One region of the Paenibacillus sp. S02 genome, then DNA from elsewhere that is predicted to be linked to it. Evidence: riboswitches for the same ligand, from Rfam matches in the RefSeq annotation. Region 1 holds a riboswitch; the other holds the start of a gene.

Region 1 (9,903 bases):
AAGCCGAGACCGGTAAGATCAGCATTATGCTGGACGGATATCCATTACCGTTCCCCGTACAACCTGCCATGATGAACGGCACGACCATGGTTCCCTTTCGCGCTATTTCTGAGGCTCTTGGCATTACAGTGAAATGGGATCAAGCCAGCCAAAGCATCACTGCTACCAAGGCGCAAGGCTCTGCTACCAAGCAGGTGGTTCTAAAGATGGGTAGCCGCAATGCCACAGTGGACGGACAAACGGTTCAACTAACAGCCGCTCCGCAAACCGTGCACGGCAGCACGATGATTCCGCTGGGCTTTTTCGGGCAGCAGTTTGGAGCCACGGTGAACTGGAACCAGGGAACACGGACGGTCTCCATTACATCGCCACGTGAAGCTATGTATACAGTAGGCTTCTATGCGCTGTCTTCCTTTGACCAAAAATCCAAAATACCGGATTTTAACGCAGTTGCCTTCGGCTGGAGTCGAATTGATACGAACGGACAATTTACGACAAACGGCAAGGAATACAAATGGCCTCAAGCCGCTGGAACCGTAACACCGGAGTCCATTGTGCAGGAGGCAGACAGCCAGGGGACTTCCCCTTACCTGATGGTCTATTCCGGAGATGGCAATCACGAGCTGACCAAGGTTTTGGAAAATGCGCAGCTTCAAGAACAAACCATTTCCCAAATCGTCAGCACCGCCACCGACAAACAATTTAAAGGCATTACGCTAGACCTGGAAGGATTGGGCTGGAGCGGCGATAAAGCCAAAGCGCGTTCAGACTACAACGCCTTTATTAAAAAGCTATCGGCCAAAGCGCATCAGACCGGGCTCAAGCTCACCGTCGTTCTGCATCCGCTGAACAGCTCTTACTCTGGCTATGACTACAAAACGCTGGGCAATCTGGCGGACGATCTGATCATCATGGCCTATGATTACGGACAAAAGGCTACGCCTGAGCCTTTGGATAAAGTGGATGAAGCCATACAACTGGCCTTGAAGGAAACCTCGCGGGACAAGCTCATTTTGGGGATTTCGATGGGTAGTGAAAAAGATAGCACCGTTAACGCCAAGATCGGTTTAGCCAAACGTTATGACCTCAAAGGAATCGCTATCTGGCGCTTGGGCATCATTGGAGAAACGACCTGGGCGCAGATGAACGAAGCCATCGAGTTTAAATAAGTGTACCTGACCTTATTCCGCCCGCTAATGATTTCTTATGCGTCTTCTATAGAAATCATTTGGCGGGCTTTCTTTATGCCCTTTAACAAAAGTGCTTGCCTGATTTGGAAGTTGTCGTCACAGGCTCGCAACCCTGTTCTCCATAGAAGATCCCCCAGTCTCTCATAAAATCCAGCAACGGCCTTAACGTATCTCCCAACGGGGTAAGCGAGTATTCCACACGCGGTGGGTTCTCATTATAAATTTCACGGTGCACAATGCCATCTTTCTCCAATTCGCGCAACTGCAAGGTTAGCATCCGCTGGGTAATATTAGGCAAGGTCCGTCGAATTTCGTTATAGCGCCGCGGTCCTGTGGTCAAATGATACAAGATGACTCCCTTCCATTTGCCGCCTATAACCCCGACGGTTTTCGCTACCGGACATCCAAAATTAACGCTTACTGCATGTTCCATCTCCTGTGCCATGTATACCCCTTCTTTCTGTAGAATGTGTAAACCAATAGCCCCAGACGTATGACAAGGAACAAATATGTGCGTACTTGTTCCCTGCAAAAACTTTCTATATGATAACTATATATTCGATATTAGCTCTCATTATAGTAGCAGAAAACCCATAGAGTACCAACTAAACCCATACCAAAAGGAGTACATTTTATGTCTAATACATCAGCTAAAAAACAAGAAATTCTGGACGCCTTTCTGTTCAGGCACGCCACGAAAGAATTCGATCCCAATCGCATCATACCAGAAGAGGATTTTCAGTTCATTCTCGAAACCGGGCGACTTTCTCCAAGCTCCGTTGGTTTTGAACCATGGCAGTTTGTAGTTGTACAAAATCAGGCATTGAGAGAAAAGCTGGCTGCAGTTTCCAGCGGCGGTCAAAAGCAGATTCCTGCGGCTAGCCACGTCGTCCTGATTTTGGCGCGCAAGGATGTTCGTTATGATTCTCCTTACGTGGAGTATATGTATAAAGAGGTTAAAGGTATGTCTGAGGAAGACTTTGCCTCACTGCCGGGTCGCTATAAGATTTTCCAGGGTGAAAATCAACGCTTACTGGAAAACGAACGTACGTTATTTGACTGGGCTTCCAAGCAAACCTACATTGCCTTAGGCAATATGATGACAGCGGCGGCTCAGATCGGTATTGATTCCTGTCCAATTGAGGGCTTTAACTACGATCAGGTGCATGCCATTTTGGAGGAAGAAGGACTGCTGGAGAACGGGCTGCTCGATATTTCAGTCATTGCTGCCTTCGGTTATCGCGCTCATGAACCCAAGCGGGAAAAATCCAGACAACCACTGGAAAAGGTCACCCGCTGGATTCTGTAATCTAATATCCCGAGTCTCTCCCCCAAACACTGAACACTGAAGCATCAAAAAAACGGGCTTGCGGCACTTCATCTGAATGATGAACATACCGCAGCCCATCTTTTTTAGGTCACTTCAATCTCTATTAAAATACCCTTGGAAGCCAGGTTATCCAGGCACTCCTTCATATACTCATCGTCATGCTCCACATATGCACCCGCGCCTGCCAGTTCCTCACCCAGCTCCGCCTCCCAAGGCTCACACTGCTTACCGCGATACAACGGCTGTTCCCATAGTGGATCAACATTGTACCCTCTGCTTTTCATTTCGTCCATAATGAGCCTATGATAGCGCACCAGCAGCATGGGGTGATTATCGAACACATAATTCACGGTGGCGTGTGGCTTGCCCCATCCATTCCCACGCAGGGCACAGCACTCACGATGTTGCCCCAGCAGTTGCGGACGGGGTAACTTGTCGATTAAATGTTCATGCCAAAGCCTCATGCTTCCACAACCCTATCTGTAGCTTTTTCTGGTCTATTGGATTAGCATACGGATACCTGTCAGCACAATGCCGATCAGGAAGCCTGTAACTGCGCCGTTAATACGTATCCACTGCAAATCCTGTCCCAGTTTGTCCTCCATCAGTGCAATCAGGGATTTGTTATCCATTTTGTCTACATTTTCGCGTACCAAGTTACCAATTCGACTATGGTTGGCTTCCACCAGTCCAGTAATACCTTCCACAATTCGCACATTGATCTTGTCCAGCAGCTCGGTATTCCCTCTTAAATCAGTCAGCATCCGATCCAATAGCGGTAAAATATAGGTCTGCACATAGCTTCCGTCTTCCATGTAGTCCAATAAGCGTATACGCAGTTCTTCCATTTTGCCCAGCACTGACGCATCGCCTTCCCAGGCTTCAACAAGGCTATCCTTCCAGCCGTTCAACCCTTCCTGAACCGTATCTTTCGTCGCCAATCGGGTCACCTGTGTTCTCAGACCATCCAGCACAGCCTGACGGCGCGGGTGCTCTTCTCTTTGCAGTTCTGCTACCTGATCCAGCAGGAAATGACGAATCATTTCACCCATACGCTCTTCGTTCAGATAGCCGAGGAATGCGTTCAAGGCAAACTGCATCAGCCCACTCACCTGCAAACCGCTAACAGCCTGCATCCCTAAGGTCCCCAGCGTATAACCCGTTTCGGGTCGCAAAAGCCAGGACTCGGCTTGCTCCAGCGTGTAATCCAGTGCGCGGCGATCATAGCCCTTCTCGCTGGTTTGACGAGCAAGCGCCTCCAGCAGCGGTCCGGCGTCAAAGTCAGTCACCTGCCGCTTGAGCTCTGCCACGATGACCGGAGCCAATTCCGCGAGCGGGAGCGACCGGACGAGACGCTTGGCAAGAACATCTATGGATGCCGCTGCCTCCGGCGTGCGCATTCCTTTTTCCACACCGCCCAGCACCAAATCGGCCAAACGAATATCTGCAATTTTAGACGCAATGCTGTCTTTGTTTAGTAGGTTATTTTCCACGGTACTCACCAATGCATTCGTGAGCTTGTCCCTATTTTTAGGAAGCAGCGCTGTATGTGGTATCGGAATGCCTAGCGGATGACGGAACAAAGCAGTGACAGCGAACCAGTCTGCCAGTCCACCTACAAGTCCTGCCTCAAAAGCTCCGGCTAATAAACGAGCCCAGCCATATTGCTGGAAGGGCAATGTGGCTGCAAAGCCCGCCCCCAGAATAACGAGCGACCAAGCCGCTGCGGTTTTCGTATTTTTTGGTTTTCCCATCCAGTAATCCTCCAAACTGACTATCGAGTAAGTAAAGCACTATACCTGTATTACCCATCATATCATTGCCCGTGTCATTTCCAAAGTCGAAAGCACTTTTGATGAAACGCGCAAGGGCACTTTTTGCGTAATTTTTTATGCATATATCTCTCTTTTTTACATTCATGTTTGTGAACAAAATCACAGTATTGGGCCCAAACTCTTATTTTCAATAATAAGCCTTACGAACCATTTTAACGGAACCAAGTCCCATTTTTTTTAAACCGAAAGGAGAAGTGAACAAGAAAGTTGAATGGGCATAAGATACCTTTTTTCAGTCCCATTTTGGTATTTGACCTCAGAAAGGATTTGAATCCATGATAACCCCAGATTCTTTCAACAGCATTCGACTTTTTCTTATGGATTATCAAGTTAAATATCCATAAAAAGCGAGACTCCCATAAAGCTCACACACATAATTTGATATATAGACATATTTGTTGTGATAAAATAAACTTTTATAAATAGGAAATCATGTTTAATCAGCCATTATATATTGGTAAATCAAACCAAGATATGCTAGATAAAATTGCTTTTTTGTAAAGGAATTGAATATGACAACAGACCAAAAAAACAACGTGGGCTTCTGGAATGGCGATCCGGTCGTAATTGTACGCACTCCCTCCGCTTTTGCCAAGCAATCCCTTTTATATATTCAGGAATTAGGCTACTTCCAAAAAACTTCTGCTTTTACGATGGAAAGGAAAGAACTTGCCTCTTTTTTGCTTGTCTTTACGTTGTCTGGTAAGGGAGAATTACTGTACCGGGACAAGAAATATATCTTAAAACCTCAAGATTTGTTCTTTATTAATTGCGAGGAATATGTTCAATACAGCACCTCCGGTCATGAATCCTGGGAGTATATCAGCCTGTACCTGTATGGCAACCTGATCGAAAATTTTTACGAACAATTTGCCAAGCATAATAAACCGGTCATTTCCATGCATAACCCGTATATTATATTGGATAAGCTCCATGCTCTGATTTGCGGGCAGTCTGACAGAAGTCTTTCCGCTGAGCTACTAACGTCCAGGCTTATTGGTGAAATACTGACGTGCATTTTGCAGCATCCCTATGATCATCCGCATGTGAATGCTGAAACCCTCAGCGAAGTACGCCGGGTACAGCAATATTTGGATCAGTCCTACTGTGAGCGAATAACACTGGACTCGCTGGCAGAAATGTTTGAATTAAACAAGTTTAATCTGGCTAAAAATTTCAAAAAGCAGATCGGTTTCTCTCCGATTGATTATCTCATCAATGTCCGTATCACAGCCGCTCAAAGCTGGCTTAAAACCAGTGACATGTCCATTGTGGATATCGCAAGGTACGTAGGGATTCCCAATACGAGCCATTTTATTAACCTATTCAAGGAGCATGTAGGAGAAACACCTCATTCCTTCCGCAAAAAATGGGGGAACCGTTCCAAGTTGTAAATGAGAGGTTACATGAAATCAGTTTGATAGATGATAGACGCACAAGCTATTCAAGTTAATGGCAAAACTGTCGAAAGGCAGTGACGCAAAACTATAGGGCCTTCCTATCCGGATGGCAGCCAGCTACCAGATGAACGAGCTTTTTATTATGTCTTTTTTACATAGATCCATCACAAATTGCTATGCCTCTCTCGAAGAAAGCCCTGATCGCTATGATCAGGGCTTTTTTTCTATTGGGATAGTCATGTCAGCCTAGCATGCTGAATATACTAATTTCGAACTAGGAGGAGGGAAGGAAAAAAACATAACCGCCGAAGCATTGCCATATTACGATGAATAGGAGAATCACTTGGAGCATGAGAACAAAAATAAATGTAATGATCATTGCCTTATTGCTCATTGTCCAAAGCTTTTTCAGCGCAACGCTGGCTTACGCAGATGCTCCAGCCCCAGAACTGCCGCAGAGTGCTGTATCCGATCCTACACATACCGTTACGGATGCTGTATACGTTGTCCCAAACCTTGAACCCCCTAGGGAGATTCCTTCAAACACGGTCCCCTTCGTTCAAGGAGCAGCCAGTTCAAAGTCTCAACATGATGCAGCCCCGCAGAGCATACTAACGAAGTTGAGCCTGACCGACGAAACAGGGCGTGTCATTGATGCGGTTTATAGTCCCGGCAGCCAATTCGACATCGGATCAGCCATCCAACTAGGCTATGAATGGGAGCTACCTGACAATACCTATAAGTCAGGGGACACCTTCACCTTTCATTTACCAGAACAGTTTGTCATCTACTCTGATATCTCATCTCCGTTAGTCACTACCGACGGAACCGTGGGATACTTCACAGTAGATCGTCAGGGCAAGGTTATCATGACCTTTAACCAATATGTAGAGAATCACTCCAATGTCAGCGGCAAACTACAAGTTAAAACCGAGTTTACGAAAGAAACGGTGAAAGGCAGTACAGAGATCATCATTGCGATTCCAATCAAAGGCGGGGTGCAAACGGTCATCGTGAATGTAAAACCCCAGTCAGGGCCAACCCTAAGCAAACAAGGGAAAATAGCTGGCACAAACCAGATCGACTGGACCATTGATGTGAACAAACAGCTAAACACCGTAAAGCATGCCCTCATTACCGATCCCATTCCTTCAGGGCTGGAACTCAGAAGAGACTCTATCCGGCTCTATCATCTACAAATCAATATCGACGGCTCGACCGTTGTTCGAGACCTAGTAAAAGCGAGTGAATATGCCATTGAAGCAGATCAAGCCGGGACAGGGTTTGTGATTCGTTTTCAAGACGATAGCATTAACACGGCCTATCAGATTCAATATTCCACGCGTATTATTGGCGACGAAACACGTTTTTCCAACACAGCGACGCTTTCAGGAGATGCGATAGAGAACGTTGCTGCTACCGCTACTGTTCAGGTGGAACGTGGTGAATTCTTGTCCAAAAAGGTTGAGAAATATGATCATGCCACACAAACACTCTCGTGGGCCATAAGATATAACTTCGGCGAGACAAAAATCCCCGAAGCCAAAGCTCTTTTAATTGATCATTTCAACAAAACTCAAGAATTGCTGCCCGGTTCTTTGAAAGTATTTAAGGGAAACACACTGGAGGAACTCCCATCGTGGGCGTATACTGTCGTCCCAGTTGATTATCCGGACCGCAACGGCTTCAAACTTCAATTCAACTTCGACGTAGATTCAGCCTATACCATCCGATACCAGACTCAAGCCAGAGGCCGTGTCTATGAAAATGAAAAAGTTATAAACATCATAACTTCAGATGGAACGCAGAAGATCGTATCGACGGAAATCATAAGCGGAGTTATGACTAAAATGTATGACACACCCAATTACAACACCAAAATCATACCTTGGGTGATTACCATCAATACAGACTTGTACACCATGAAAAATATTGTCATTCAGGATGTGTTTCCAAACGGGGGCTTGGCCTTGTTACCGGACACCCTGAAAATTCAAAGTGTTGACGGAACAACGGAGCTACGTGCGCCCACGGATTATGAACTGGTTCCGCTATCACAGGACTATAAACAAGGATTTACGCTCATTTTTCATAAAGCCATTCAGAAGGCTTATACAATCAAGTATTCAACCACCTATAATAATGACTGGAAAACGGATACGACGAAGCCTGAGTTTCGTAATAAATCCCTTATAGAATACCAGTTTGAAAACGGAGAAAGATCATCGCAAGACGTGGAGTGCCCGATCTGGCCGGACTTTATGACACAACGAAACGGTGCCAAGCAAGGAAGCTATAATGCGACCTCCAAGCTCATTACCTGGGACATTAAAGCTAACTACAACCGCAAGATTCTGAATCACGCGGAAGTGAGAGACCCCTTGTTGCAAGGTCAGAAGTTACTGCCCGCCTCCGTAAAAGTATACGATATGACCTTGCTAGGATGGTGGGATGGTGTACAAAAGGGGGCTGAAATCCCAGCAGATCAATACACCATTATTCCTCCCTCCGAGCAAAATGGTAATGAATTGCGTATCCAGTTCAAAAATAAGATACAGACTCCCTACTGGATTACCTTTCAAACTTCATTGGAAGGAGAACTGATTGAAAAGGAAATTCACAATCAAGCCCTTCTACTGGATGGACAAAAAACAGTCTCCGAATGGGCAGCGCAAGTCGCGGTACCTCATGGCGGAGAATATGTATCTAAAGTCGGTACACAAAACGGAAATAAGATCGACTGGAGCATCCGCATCAATGAAGGACAGTCCCATGTATCCAACACTAAAATTATAGATCAGCCTAGCAACAATCAAATCCTAATTGAGGATTCCTTTCATTTGTACTCTACAATCATCGCTGCCAACGGAAATACAACCAAGGGCACCGAGTTGATTAGAAACCAAGATTACAAACTGTATATCAAGACAGACGCTCAAGGTCATCAAACTTTTGAACTTACTTTTGCCAAGGATATTTCCACTGCTTTTATACTTGAATACCAATCGTTCATTCATGCTGAGGACAAAGCCAAGGTGAGTAACAAGGTTGCCTTTGAGGGGGATCGTTTGACGACAGAACTGCGGGAAACCAGCCAGGAAATCATCGTGCGAACGTCTTCCGGCTCCGGTTCTGGCGGAGGTGTGACCGAAAGTCTTGAGCTGACCAAGGTAGATCAGGATAGGCCTGACAAGGTACTGCCTGGCGCACAGTTTGCGCTCTATGATAAAGGTCAAAAAAGAGCCCCGCTCATTCAGACCACCAATGCGGAAGGCAAAATCATCTTTTCCTCCTTGCTTCATGACGATTACATCTTGGAAGAATTGGCAGCACCGGAGGGCTATAAAGTCACCGAGGGCAAGCTCGAGATCAAAATAGACGCAACACTGCGACAAAGCTCTGGCGTAAAGAGGGTTGTGATCACCAATCGTAAAGAAAAGAAAAACGACCCTGAACCACCTGTAGACCCGGGAACTCCAACAGACCCCACGAATCCCTCAGGACCAGGAACGCCTACTCATCCAGACCCTTCACCCCCGTCCGGAGGCTCAGGTAAAAAACATGACAAAGATCCGGAAATACCCGATACGCCGTCTATAACCGTTCCTCCGTCATTGCCAAAGTCTCCGGAGGACATAGTCCCTCCACAGGAGGAACCTGCGCCTATACCGCCGGAGCCGGAGCCGCCAGCCGTTATACCTCATCAAGATCCTCCTCCGGTGGATTCGAAAGACGATCCCGAACCTAAGATCCGTCTCAAGGTTCCGGGAAAAGAACCTGAAGAGCCGGAGGATACACCTGCGGTACATCAATTGCCCCAAACAGGTGAAAGCAGCCCCGTTCCGTTCTATTTGACAGGCATAGCGTTGGTTATGTGGGGCGTATTTTTGAAATTCAGACGAACAAACAAAAAATAAAACCGATCACCTGCCCTGATCTCCCGACTCATTCCCGATTGGAATGAGTCGGGAATGGGGCATTTTTCAAAAAATATGTATAATCCGTACATTGCTTAGGGGAGGCGAGATTGCTGAGTCTGCGTAAACTTTCCTACGTATTTATTGTGTTAGGATTACTTTTTATTTTGCTTCCTAAGGCGATGGAATGGAATGAGGATCGGGAACAAAGCAAGCTATTAAAAGCAGCCG
Region 2 (9,903 bases), 930 kb from region 1:
CGCCGGAGTTTCTGAGAGAAGGCTCAGCCATCAATGATACACTTCATCCGGATCGCATCATTATTGGTTTGGACAATACAGGATTGCGTGAAACCATGGTCACTCTGCATCAGGTGTTCACGGATAAAATCTATGTGACGGATATCCGTAGTGCTGAAATGATCAAATACGCGTCCAATGCGTTTCTGGCAACTAAAATTTCGTTCATTAACGAAATCGCTAATATTTGCGAAAAGGTTGGCGCCGATGTAACCTGTGTGGCTGACGGTATGGGGATGGACAAACGGATTGGCTCCTCTTTCCTACAAGCAGGGATCGGGTATGGTGGGTCTTGCTTTCCAAAAGACACAAATGCGCTTATCCAAATTGCGGGTAATGTAGACTATGAATTTAAGTTGTTGAAATCGGTGGTCGAGGTGAATACCGACCAGCGCTTTATGATTGTATCCAAGCTGCGCGAATCGCTGGGTCAACTGAACGGTGTGTCCATTGGTATTTGGGGCCTCGCCTTCAAGCCAAATACAGATGACATCCGTGAAGCTCCAGCACTGGAAATCGTAGAAACGCTCATTCAGTCAGGCGCTATTGTCAAACTGTATGATCCCATTGCGATGGATAAATTCAAGGAGCGCGTGGATCACCCGAATATTGTGTGGTGCTCATCCCCACAGCAAGCCGCTGAAGGTAGCGACGCTGTGTGCCTGTTGACCGATTGGGAAGAGTTCAAAAAAGTCGATCTCGTACAATTGGCCTCCATTCTGCACAAGCCGGTTCTCATCGACGGTCGTAACGTATTCGCTGAGGAACAGATTCAAGGCTCCGGGCTGGAATACTATTCCGTGGGTCGTCCGCGGATGAGTGGGTGGAATCGGGATAAGGTAGAAGTTTAAACGTGACAGATTAAAAAGTGACTGTGGCGGGTTGGAGGCGCTGCGCGTTCCATTCGATCTTCCGATCGCTGTTGCAGTGGGATTCTTTGGATTATATAAAAACATTCCAAGGTAAGAATCCCACTGCAAAGGCGAACGCTAGCGCTTCTCCAGATTCAAATGGACCGCTCCGCTGCTTTTCCCGCATAGAGTCACAGTTTTTAAACTCCCACCTTATGGTGGGGGAGAGTAGGAAGGGCGTATCGGAAGGAGCGGCACGGTTGATGCCGCTCCTTCCGATCAAAGCGCCAGGCGGATACGCCGCGCACACGTCTTTACAGGCTGACCGGACTTAATAATGTCCGGTCGTGCCTTTTGCACCACAAGGTATGATCGATATGATGCATTTTTTGAGTAGCGCAGGGATGGATTTGAAGCTGGAGAAGCGGAGCGTTCGCCTTTGGATCGGGATTCAAACCTATATACGATTTTATATAATCAAGTGAATCCCGGTCCAACAGCGATCGTAAGATCAAATCCAGCCCGTAGCGGGCTACTCAACTTTGCCCCATCCGATCATCCAACCAATATAGAGAGGAAGTGGAGAGTTATGAAGCTCGTACTTTTGTCTGGTGGTTCCGGTAAAAGATTATGGCCTTTGTCCAACGATTCCCGTTCCAAACAATTTTTGAAGGTACTGGAGAGCCCGGAGGGGACTTCGGAATCCATGGTACAGCGGGTATGGAGACAATTGGGAGACAACGGATTATCAGAATCCTCGTTTATTGCGACAGGGAGAGCACAGGTCGAAATGATCCAGAGTCAGGTCGGGCCGAATACGCGCATCATTGTTGAGCCGGAACGCAGAGACACCTTTCCTGCGATTGCGCTGACAGCGACTTATCTATATTCCATTGCTGGTGTTTCACCTGATGAAATTATAGCTATATTGCCTGTAGATCCTTATGTTGAGGATGCTTTCTTCGCTTCCGTAGCCCAGCTGGAACATACGCTTCAGGAGAGTGAAGGCAAGCTTGCTTTAATCGGGGTTGTCCCTTCCTATCCTTCAGAGAAATATGGTTACATTATTCCGAAAAACGATGCCACCCAAGGTAGCACAGGCTACCGCGAAGTGAGCCATTTTCAAGAGAAACCCGACCGGGAGCAGGCGGAGCGTCTGATTGAACGCAATGCTCTATGGAACTGCGGGGTTTTTGCATTCAAATTAAGTTATTTGCTGGATATCTTGGCATCCAAGGGTTTGCCGCTTAATTATGAAGAAATGCAAAAGCAATACGCATCTCTGGAAAAAATCAGCTTTGACTATGAAGTAGTCGAGAAGGAAAAGGACATCGTAGTTCTTCCGTATGATGGTTTTTGGAAGGATTTGGGTACCTGGAATACACTCACAGAAGAAATGTCTAATCAACAAGTGGGCAGAGGTGTAGTAACGGAGGATTGCGTCAATACGAGCCTTATTAACGAGTTAGACATTCCTGTGGCGATCATTGGAACGAATGATCTGATTGTAGCCGCTAGCCCGGATGGCATTCTTGTGACCAATAAGGCAGAAAGTCCTCGCATTAAGGAAGTGCTCAAGGCTCACGATCAGCGTCCAATGTATGAAGAACGTCGTTGGGGGCAGTATCGGGTTGTGGATTATGTCAAGTATGACGAGGGTAACGAGGTATTGACCAAACGAATCCGCGTACGGAAAGGCAAAAATATCAGCTACCAGCTTCATTTCAAACGAAGTGAAATCTGGACCATTATTAGCGGTGAAGCGGAAATTATTTTGAATGAGAAGCTGCACAAAGTGAAGGCTGGTGATGTAGTTCGCATTCCTGAAGGGACGAAGCATAGCATTTTGGCTGTGACCGATGTGGATTTTATTGAGGTGCAGACTGGCTCTGAATTGGTTGAAGAGGATATTGTCCGCTTTTGTATGGATTGGAATGAAATTTCCCGTCACCAATTTATCTCCTAATTATTTTCGTGAAAACGAAAAAAGACGAATTCATGAAAATTCATAACCCAAACTGTCGAAATTGGGCGAAAACCTGTAAATTCATGAACATGACCTATTAAATTTTGGTAAAAAAAAGTCGATACTTAGGGTAAGAAGGAATCCAAACTCCTTCCAACGATAAACGCAGCCCTGTCGAAAGGCAGGTACGCAAAGCTAAAGGGCCTTCCACAAGGATGGCAGCCTGGCTACCGAAAGGAAGAGCGAAAGTGAGATTCAATTTTATTCCTCTGTATCGACTGATACGTCGTGTACTCCCCGTTGTTATGCTTTTTTCATTGTTGCCCGTCGGTTTTGTTGATTCTCTGTCTGTAGCGAATGCCGCTTCATTACAACCTGTTAATTCGGACGCTTCTACTCAGGCCCGTGAACTATACAATTATTTACTCAACATCTCAGGGAAAAAAATAGTCACCGGTCAGCATGATTATTTGGAAAGTCCAGATGAATTAAGTAACAAGGTCCAAAAAATCAGTCAGGCATATGTAGGTGTACACGGCTATGAGATGGGAGCTATCTCTGGTCAATCTGACGCTACCGAAGCAGCACAACGTAAAAATGTCGTCGATAGTGCTATCCGTTGGAGCAGATCCGGTGGTATTGTGACGATGACTTTTCATGAAGCGCTACCGGGTAGGCCACTGACTTGGGCCAATGTACAGGCGAAAGTAAGTCAGGCAGAGTTCAACAAATACGTGACTCCAGGTACTGCGCAGTATAACCTCCTCATTGCCGATCTGGATAAGGTCGCTGTATCGTTAAAGCAGCTTCGTGATGCAGGGGTTCCGGTTTTGTGGAGACCTTACCACGAAATGAATGGTGACTGGTTCTGGTGGGGAAACAAAACTAATTTCAATCAGCTATGGAATATCATGTACGACCGTTTTACAAACACACATCAATTGAACAATCTGCTGTGGGTATGGAGTCCGAATGCGCCCAATTCGTATACTGTCCCATATACCCCGAAATACCCGGGGGATGACAAAGTGGACATTTTGGCAGTAGACATTTACAACAATGATTTTAAGCAAAGTCATTACGAAGGTCTGCTCGGGCTGGCACGGAATAAGCCGATTGCCATTGGGGAGCACGGTGAGATGCCTAGTTCTGAGGTATTGCAGGCTCAACCTAAATGGGTATATTCCATGACTTGGGGCAAGATGCTGACTGAGAATAACACAACAAATCAAATTCAGGATTATATGAATGATTCGAAGAGTTTGACGCGGGATGATGTGAAAAATGGGCTGGCAGCAATCGAACAACCTGGGACAGACGTACCGACCTTACCGGACGAGGGACAAAGTGAGCCTATCCCGGCTCCGACTCCTCCTTCCGTTCCTGATGTGGTATATGTGAACGGGCTGCAGGGCGAATATTTTAACAATATGAATTTGAGCGGAAGTCCTTCTTTGATCCGTACAGATAGCAAGCTGGACTATAACTGGCGTGCCAATGCAGCTGATCCAAAGGTGAATGCCGATCAGTTCTCGGTTCGCTGGACGGGTAAAATCAAACCGCAATATAGCGAGACCTATACGTTCACAACGATATCCGATGATGGTATCCGTGTATGGGTAGACGGCAAGTTGGTTATTGACAGCTGGTTCAAACAAAGCTGGACAGAGCGTAAAGGTAGTATTACTTTGGAAGCAGGCAAAATGGTAGATTTAAAAGTGGAATACTATGATGAAAAAGGCGACGCGATGGCACGTCTAATGTGGGAAAGTCAGCATGAAGCGAAAGCGGTGATTCCCGGAAACGCTTTGTTTCTTCCTTGATTGATACTCTTTCCCGGTCAAAAAATTTGAGGAGAGAGGGTGGATCATATGATAAAAAAATGGTTATCCCATAGGTATACAGTAGTTTTATCTGGACTACTAGCGGTCGTAGCTATAGCGATGATCGCTTGGTTTATATACACGCCTTCAAGAAGCGCAGAATTGCAGACGGATAAAGTAGCGGCTGCCAGTCCAGTATGGAAGCTGGGTCAGAGGGATGACTCTTCAGCGGAATTCAAAGGTGTGGTCGGTAGGGAAAATATCGATATTTCTGCAGCAGCTGCCTCTACCGAATCGTCTGCTAAAGGCGCATTGTCAGCATTTGCGGAAGCAGAGAGAAGTACAACAGTTCCGGTATTGCTCAGCAGTGGAGATATTCCTCCCGGTTTGAATGCGTCCACGAACCCTGAACTGACACTCCAGTATAAGCTGAATCAGATTCCTCCCAATGGTATGATATTCCGTGTTCGGATTTTGGATGCGGGCAAAGCAGTCCCGCAAATGGCTGTATTTTCAAATCATCAGCTGTCCGGTATTATTCAGATTGCCGGGGTATCTGGTACTGGGAGTGCTTATAATTTCAAAAACAACTACGATTTGTATATACCCAAAGAGCAATTGCAAAGCGGTGTTAACGTACTCAAGCTAAAGACAGCGCGCTGCCTATACTGCTCCTCTGCAGAAGATAAAAATGTGTGGTGGACTTGGGATGACTTGAGCTTGGAGACGTTAGCTTCACCTGCGACCGAACCGGTACACGGTAAATATATACTGACCGGAACAAATGTGAACAATAAAGAATTTTATTATGATCAGGGTGCAGTTAAGCATTTACCATACGTTCTCAAGTGGCTGGGCATTGCTTATAGTGGCAACGTCATGAGGGTCACCTGTGCCAGTAATGTGGGCAAGGCCTGTACAGACGTAGATGATTACTATCAAACGTTAAAGCAGTATAATATGCAATCGTCTGCTTTGTATTTATATACAGGTGATATTAAGCTGCAAAAAGATGGTTCTCTACCAGAGACGGCCAAGCAAAAGTTGCGCGATTATGTAAAAAAATACGGTTCTTATCTTCAATATTATGAAGTAGATAACGAACCTGGATTATTTAATCGCTCCAAGGCGGTAAATCTGGCTGTGGCCAAGTGGTTGAATACAGAAGGCAAGCAATTGGCACCGCATCTCAAAACCGTAGCACCGGGCTGGGCCTACTGGCCAACGTACTCTACTAAGGCGTGCAAAAATCAAACCGGAGGTACGCAAAAATGCGGTGACCCAGATGGATGGGAACGGGACCCGACGCAACGTAAACAGCTGGAGGAAGTCACCGACCTGACCAATGGACACGCCTATGGTGAATCGTACAATGAAGAGGGCGGGGGCAGCTTCGTCCAAAATTTAAAAACCTTCGGCGGTTCGAGCAATGGACTGGCGAAGAAGATGCTGAACACAGAGTTCGGTACCAATGATACGCATCGAGACAATCCAGATTACGGGGCTAGTCAGCCACAAGCAGCTGCATTCGACCGGATTATGCGTTCGCAAATTGGGTTTGCCGATATGTTTATCCAGCACGCTGCTTTTTATAAAGATTATACGCTGTTTAAAACAGGCTTCGATCTGCAAAGTCATAACCCGGCCAACACAGAAATTTATCCGTTCGGGCAAGGGCAGGACACCCGCGTTAAGATCATGAGACGCTTGAGCTTAGCCTATGCCACCCATGGAAAACCGCTGACTTATACAGTGCTGAATCCAGAGGATACCAAGGATAAGATGGTGTATGTTCGTGCGGTGGATACGTCCAAGCTTAAACCGCTGGCAGGAAGCGGTGCTACTTCAGACAAATTGCTGGTGAATCTAGTGAATTTCGAAGCTACCACGCAGACAGTTCGTGTACGGGTAACGATGCCGAAAGCCGGTTTGTACACGGGTGAACGTTTTGGAGCGGGTTCTACTTACAGTCAGGCACAACGTTCCATATCAGGGCTCAAGGCTTCTCCTGCTCTTGATTTTGAAGAAAAGCTGGGTCCTGGCGAAGCGGTACAATATATTTTGGAATTAAAAAGTACAGATCAAACCGCAGCTTCAGCTCCAACAGGGGTGAAGGCTGCCTCTGTTCAGGATGGGGCAGTAAAGATTAATTGGCTTCAGGCAGAAGGCGTATCTTCCTATGATGTGCTGCGTGCTGACGGGACCGACGGGGCCTATCAGGTGATCGCCTCGCAAGTAGCGGGAAGCACGTATACAGACCGCACAGTAAAAGCCGGAGGCCACTATGTCTACAAAGTTCGGGCGACCGGAGGCACTCAGGTTTCCCAGGCAGCCGAGGTCGCTTAATATTAGATCGGAATGTATATAGGACCTTAGATAACGAATACCTAACATCATTTCGAATTAAAACAAAAAAGAACCTATCAGGAGAAAATAGGACCTGACAGGTTCTTTTTTGTTGGAAAATCGTTCTGATTTGCCAATACTTTACGTATAATGAAGAAAAAAATAAGAAAATCCTTTTATATTCTCGTCATAAGACGACAACATTGCAGGTATGTATTCATATATAATAGTTTTGTTCATGACTATACATACATGGTTTGTGGGAAATCTCTTTCCGGTGACCAAGAATAATAAAGCGAGGTTAGTGCTGAATGAACAAGGAGACAGAATTAGGGGTGAACAACCCTCTTTTTCGAAACAACGTACAGAAAGCAGACAAAGCTGCCATCCACTTGGACATCCGGGACATTTTGCTCCAATGTGGTATCACGATACCAGAATGGCTAGAAAGCGACGCTGATGGAACCACATACCGGAAGGACAAGCGCGTGTAAATTCCAACGGCTGGTCTTACTTGAGCGAGACGTATGGCAGTCGGCCGCGTTCTTTATTCCATCATTCGTTCCATTCGGACAAATGCAATAAAACGTTTGGCTTCTTCCTCAGACAAGGTGCGTCCGTCAATGGTCAGGTTGAAACGTCGCAGAATATCCTCGTCGGACAGTTCAAGCTGGTCCACAAATTCCCTCACATCTGAATCCAATATTGCCGCCGGATGACTCGTACGTCCCACCAAGTAGTCAATCGTTACCCCAAAAATATCAGCGAGCTTGGTCAGGATCTCAAAATCTGGCTTGCGCCTATTTTTTTCATAGTGAGAAAGAGCTGCCCGCGTAATTCCGAGGGATTGCGCTAGTTCCTCTTGTTTTAATCCCTTATGTTCTCGTAATTCAGCGATGCGGGTGCCATAATTCATCTGTTTTTCCTCCTGAAGGCAAGGTTAAGAAAGGTAAAAAAGCAATTTTACGCTTGACAAGATACGTTTTGTATCATAAATTAGTTATGTAAGTTACATAACGTATCTTTATTTCATAGTTTTCACTTATGTCTTCGTTTATATACCCTAAGAGGCCACCGATGATTGAGCATTTTGTGCTTATTCGCTGGCTGGACCTTCTATGCGCTATTATACAACATTTTACTATAGATTAGAGGGTCATGCATCGTTCTTTTCCCCGTTATGCAGAGGATCAGTACAAGCGTTATTGCATCGAAAACAAGTCAATCAGGGAGGACTGGTCTTGTGCAGTTGAAAGAGTACATCCGTTTGATCCGTAAAAGAATGTGGTTGATTGGTAGCATCGTACTGCTGGTATGTACTGTAGTGGGCATAAAAAATGTATATTTTACCCCGCAGATTTACGAAGCTACCGCAAAGCTCATTATCAACCAGACGCCACGACCGGATCGTGCAGGTGTCGTTGATTACAGTGTAGTGCAAACGAATATAGCCTTAACGAACTCCTATAAGCAAATTATGATCTCCTCGGCGATTATGGATCAGGTGGTCGCCAGCTTCCCCGACCTTAAGGTCACTCCGTCAGCTTTGGCGTCAAAATTAAGAGTGAACACCGCAGGTGATTCACAGGTCATGGATGTAACAATCCGCGATTTATCGTATACGAAGGCTGTGAAAACCGTCAATGCGGTAGCCAAAGTATTCAAACGGCAAATCCCCTCTATCATGAAAATGGACAATGTCACCATCCTAAGCGAAGCCAGTCTGAATGATCCAGCAGTTCCCGTGAACAGTAATCCCGCTATACAGATATTTATTGCTTTTGCCACCTCTTTATTGTTGGGAATAGGCTTGGCGTTTTTGCTGGAGGTACTGGATGATACATTTAAGAATGAAGAGGATATTGAAAAAGAACTCGGTCTGCCTACCCTATCCCTGATTACGAAAATGAAAAAAGAAGATAAACGCTCTGACAGCTCCACTACAACTCCTAAACAGGTAGGTGAAGGGCAATATGCCGCGATTAATCAATAATCAGCTCGTTACATCCCTACATGCTCAGTCTTCCGTTTCGGAGGAGTACCGCATGCTTCGTACTAACATCCAGTTTTCTTCTATAGACGAGCCGATTGAGGTTATGATGGTGGCGTCCGCTCAGGCGGGTGAAGGCAGAACGGTCACGATTAGCAATTTGGCTGTAACCTATGCGCAAGAGGGGAAAAAGGTGCTGATTATGGATATGGATCTGCGTCGCTCCTCTTTGCACCATATGTTTGGTTTGCGTAATCACACGGGGCTGACACGGGTGCTTGCCAATCAACAGGCATGGCAGGATGTGGTTCAGGAAACCGGGATTGACCATCTGCATGCAATTACAGCCGGACCGAACCCGCCCAATCCGTCCGAGATGCTCAGTTCCCGCAGAATGAATGCTCTGCTGGTTGACCTAAAAGAACATTATGACGTGATCTTAATGGATACGCCGCCGTTGCTGTCCTTTCCGGATGGCTTAATTATAAGCGCCATGTGTGACGGAGTCATTTTGGTGGTGCAGGCAGGGAAGGTCAAAAAAGATATCGTCAAGAAAGCAAAAGCGAATTTGGAAAGAGTAAAGGCGCGCATTCTGGGTGTAGTACTTAATAATGTAAAGCGTTCGAATACCCGCGCCGAGCGGGGGATGGAGGAACGTAATCTGACATGAATAAAAAGGAGGAAAATGAGAGTATATAAAATTCTTTTAACAATGTATAAATAATACTTATCAATAAGGAGCGAGGTGATGAGACGTGTCTTCTTCCCGCTCGAACGAGGCCGAAGTGCTGGGCGCGTCAGTGGATGTTTATTCGGTCGCTCATGGGCTTGAACGGCGGCAAGGATGGAACGTATACCCGTTCGTGAAGCGAAGCATGGATATTATAT

What was found. Region 1 has a riboswitch for cyclic di-GMP ahead of KAI36_RS02075 (LPXTG cell wall anchor domain-containing protein). Riboswitches for the same ligand answer to the same signal wherever they lie in the genome.
Region 2: another riboswitch for cyclic di-GMP. It lies ahead of KAI36_RS06010 (glycosyl hydrolase); the one in region 1 lies ahead of KAI36_RS02075 (LPXTG cell wall anchor domain-containing protein).

Annotation. Positions count from the first base shown of each region.
Region 1 covers NZ_CP073682.1:460,433-470,335, reverse strand. The annotation lists gene KAI36_RS02105 (stalk domain-containing protein) at 1-1,169, shown strand, start outside; gene KAI36_RS02100 (winged helix-turn-helix transcriptional regulator) at 1,252-1,635, opposite strand; gene KAI36_RS02095 (NAD(P)H-dependent oxidoreductase) at 1,825-2,499, shown strand; gene KAI36_RS02090 (TIGR02328 family protein) at 2,604-2,984, opposite strand; gene KAI36_RS02085 (DUF445 domain-containing protein) at 3,018-4,274, opposite strand; gene KAI36_RS02080 (AraC family transcriptional regulator) at 4,868-5,749, shown strand; cyclic di-GMP riboswitch class I at 5,800-5,880, shown strand; gene KAI36_RS02075 (LPXTG cell wall anchor domain-containing protein) at 6,106-9,672, shown strand; gene KAI36_RS02070 (class D sortase) at 9,783-9,903, shown strand, end outside.
Region 2 covers NZ_CP073682.1:1,388,791-1,398,693, forward strand. The annotation lists gene KAI36_RS06000 (UDP-glucose dehydrogenase family protein) at 1-890, shown strand, start outside; gene KAI36_RS06005 (sugar phosphate nucleotidyltransferase) at 1,480-2,856, shown strand; cyclic di-GMP riboswitch class I at 3,011-3,091, shown strand; gene KAI36_RS06010 (glycosyl hydrolase) at 3,105-4,679, shown strand; gene KAI36_RS06015 (PD-(D/E)XK nuclease family protein) at 4,728-7,025, shown strand; gene KAI36_RS06020 (hypothetical protein) at 7,337-7,519, shown strand; gene KAI36_RS06025 (helix-turn-helix domain-containing protein) at 7,573-7,941, opposite strand; gene KAI36_RS06030 (YveK family protein) at 8,269-9,018, shown strand; gene KAI36_RS06035 (CpsD/CapB family tyrosine-protein kinase) at 8,999-9,685, shown strand; gene KAI36_RS06040 (sugar transferase) at 9,771-9,903, shown strand, end outside.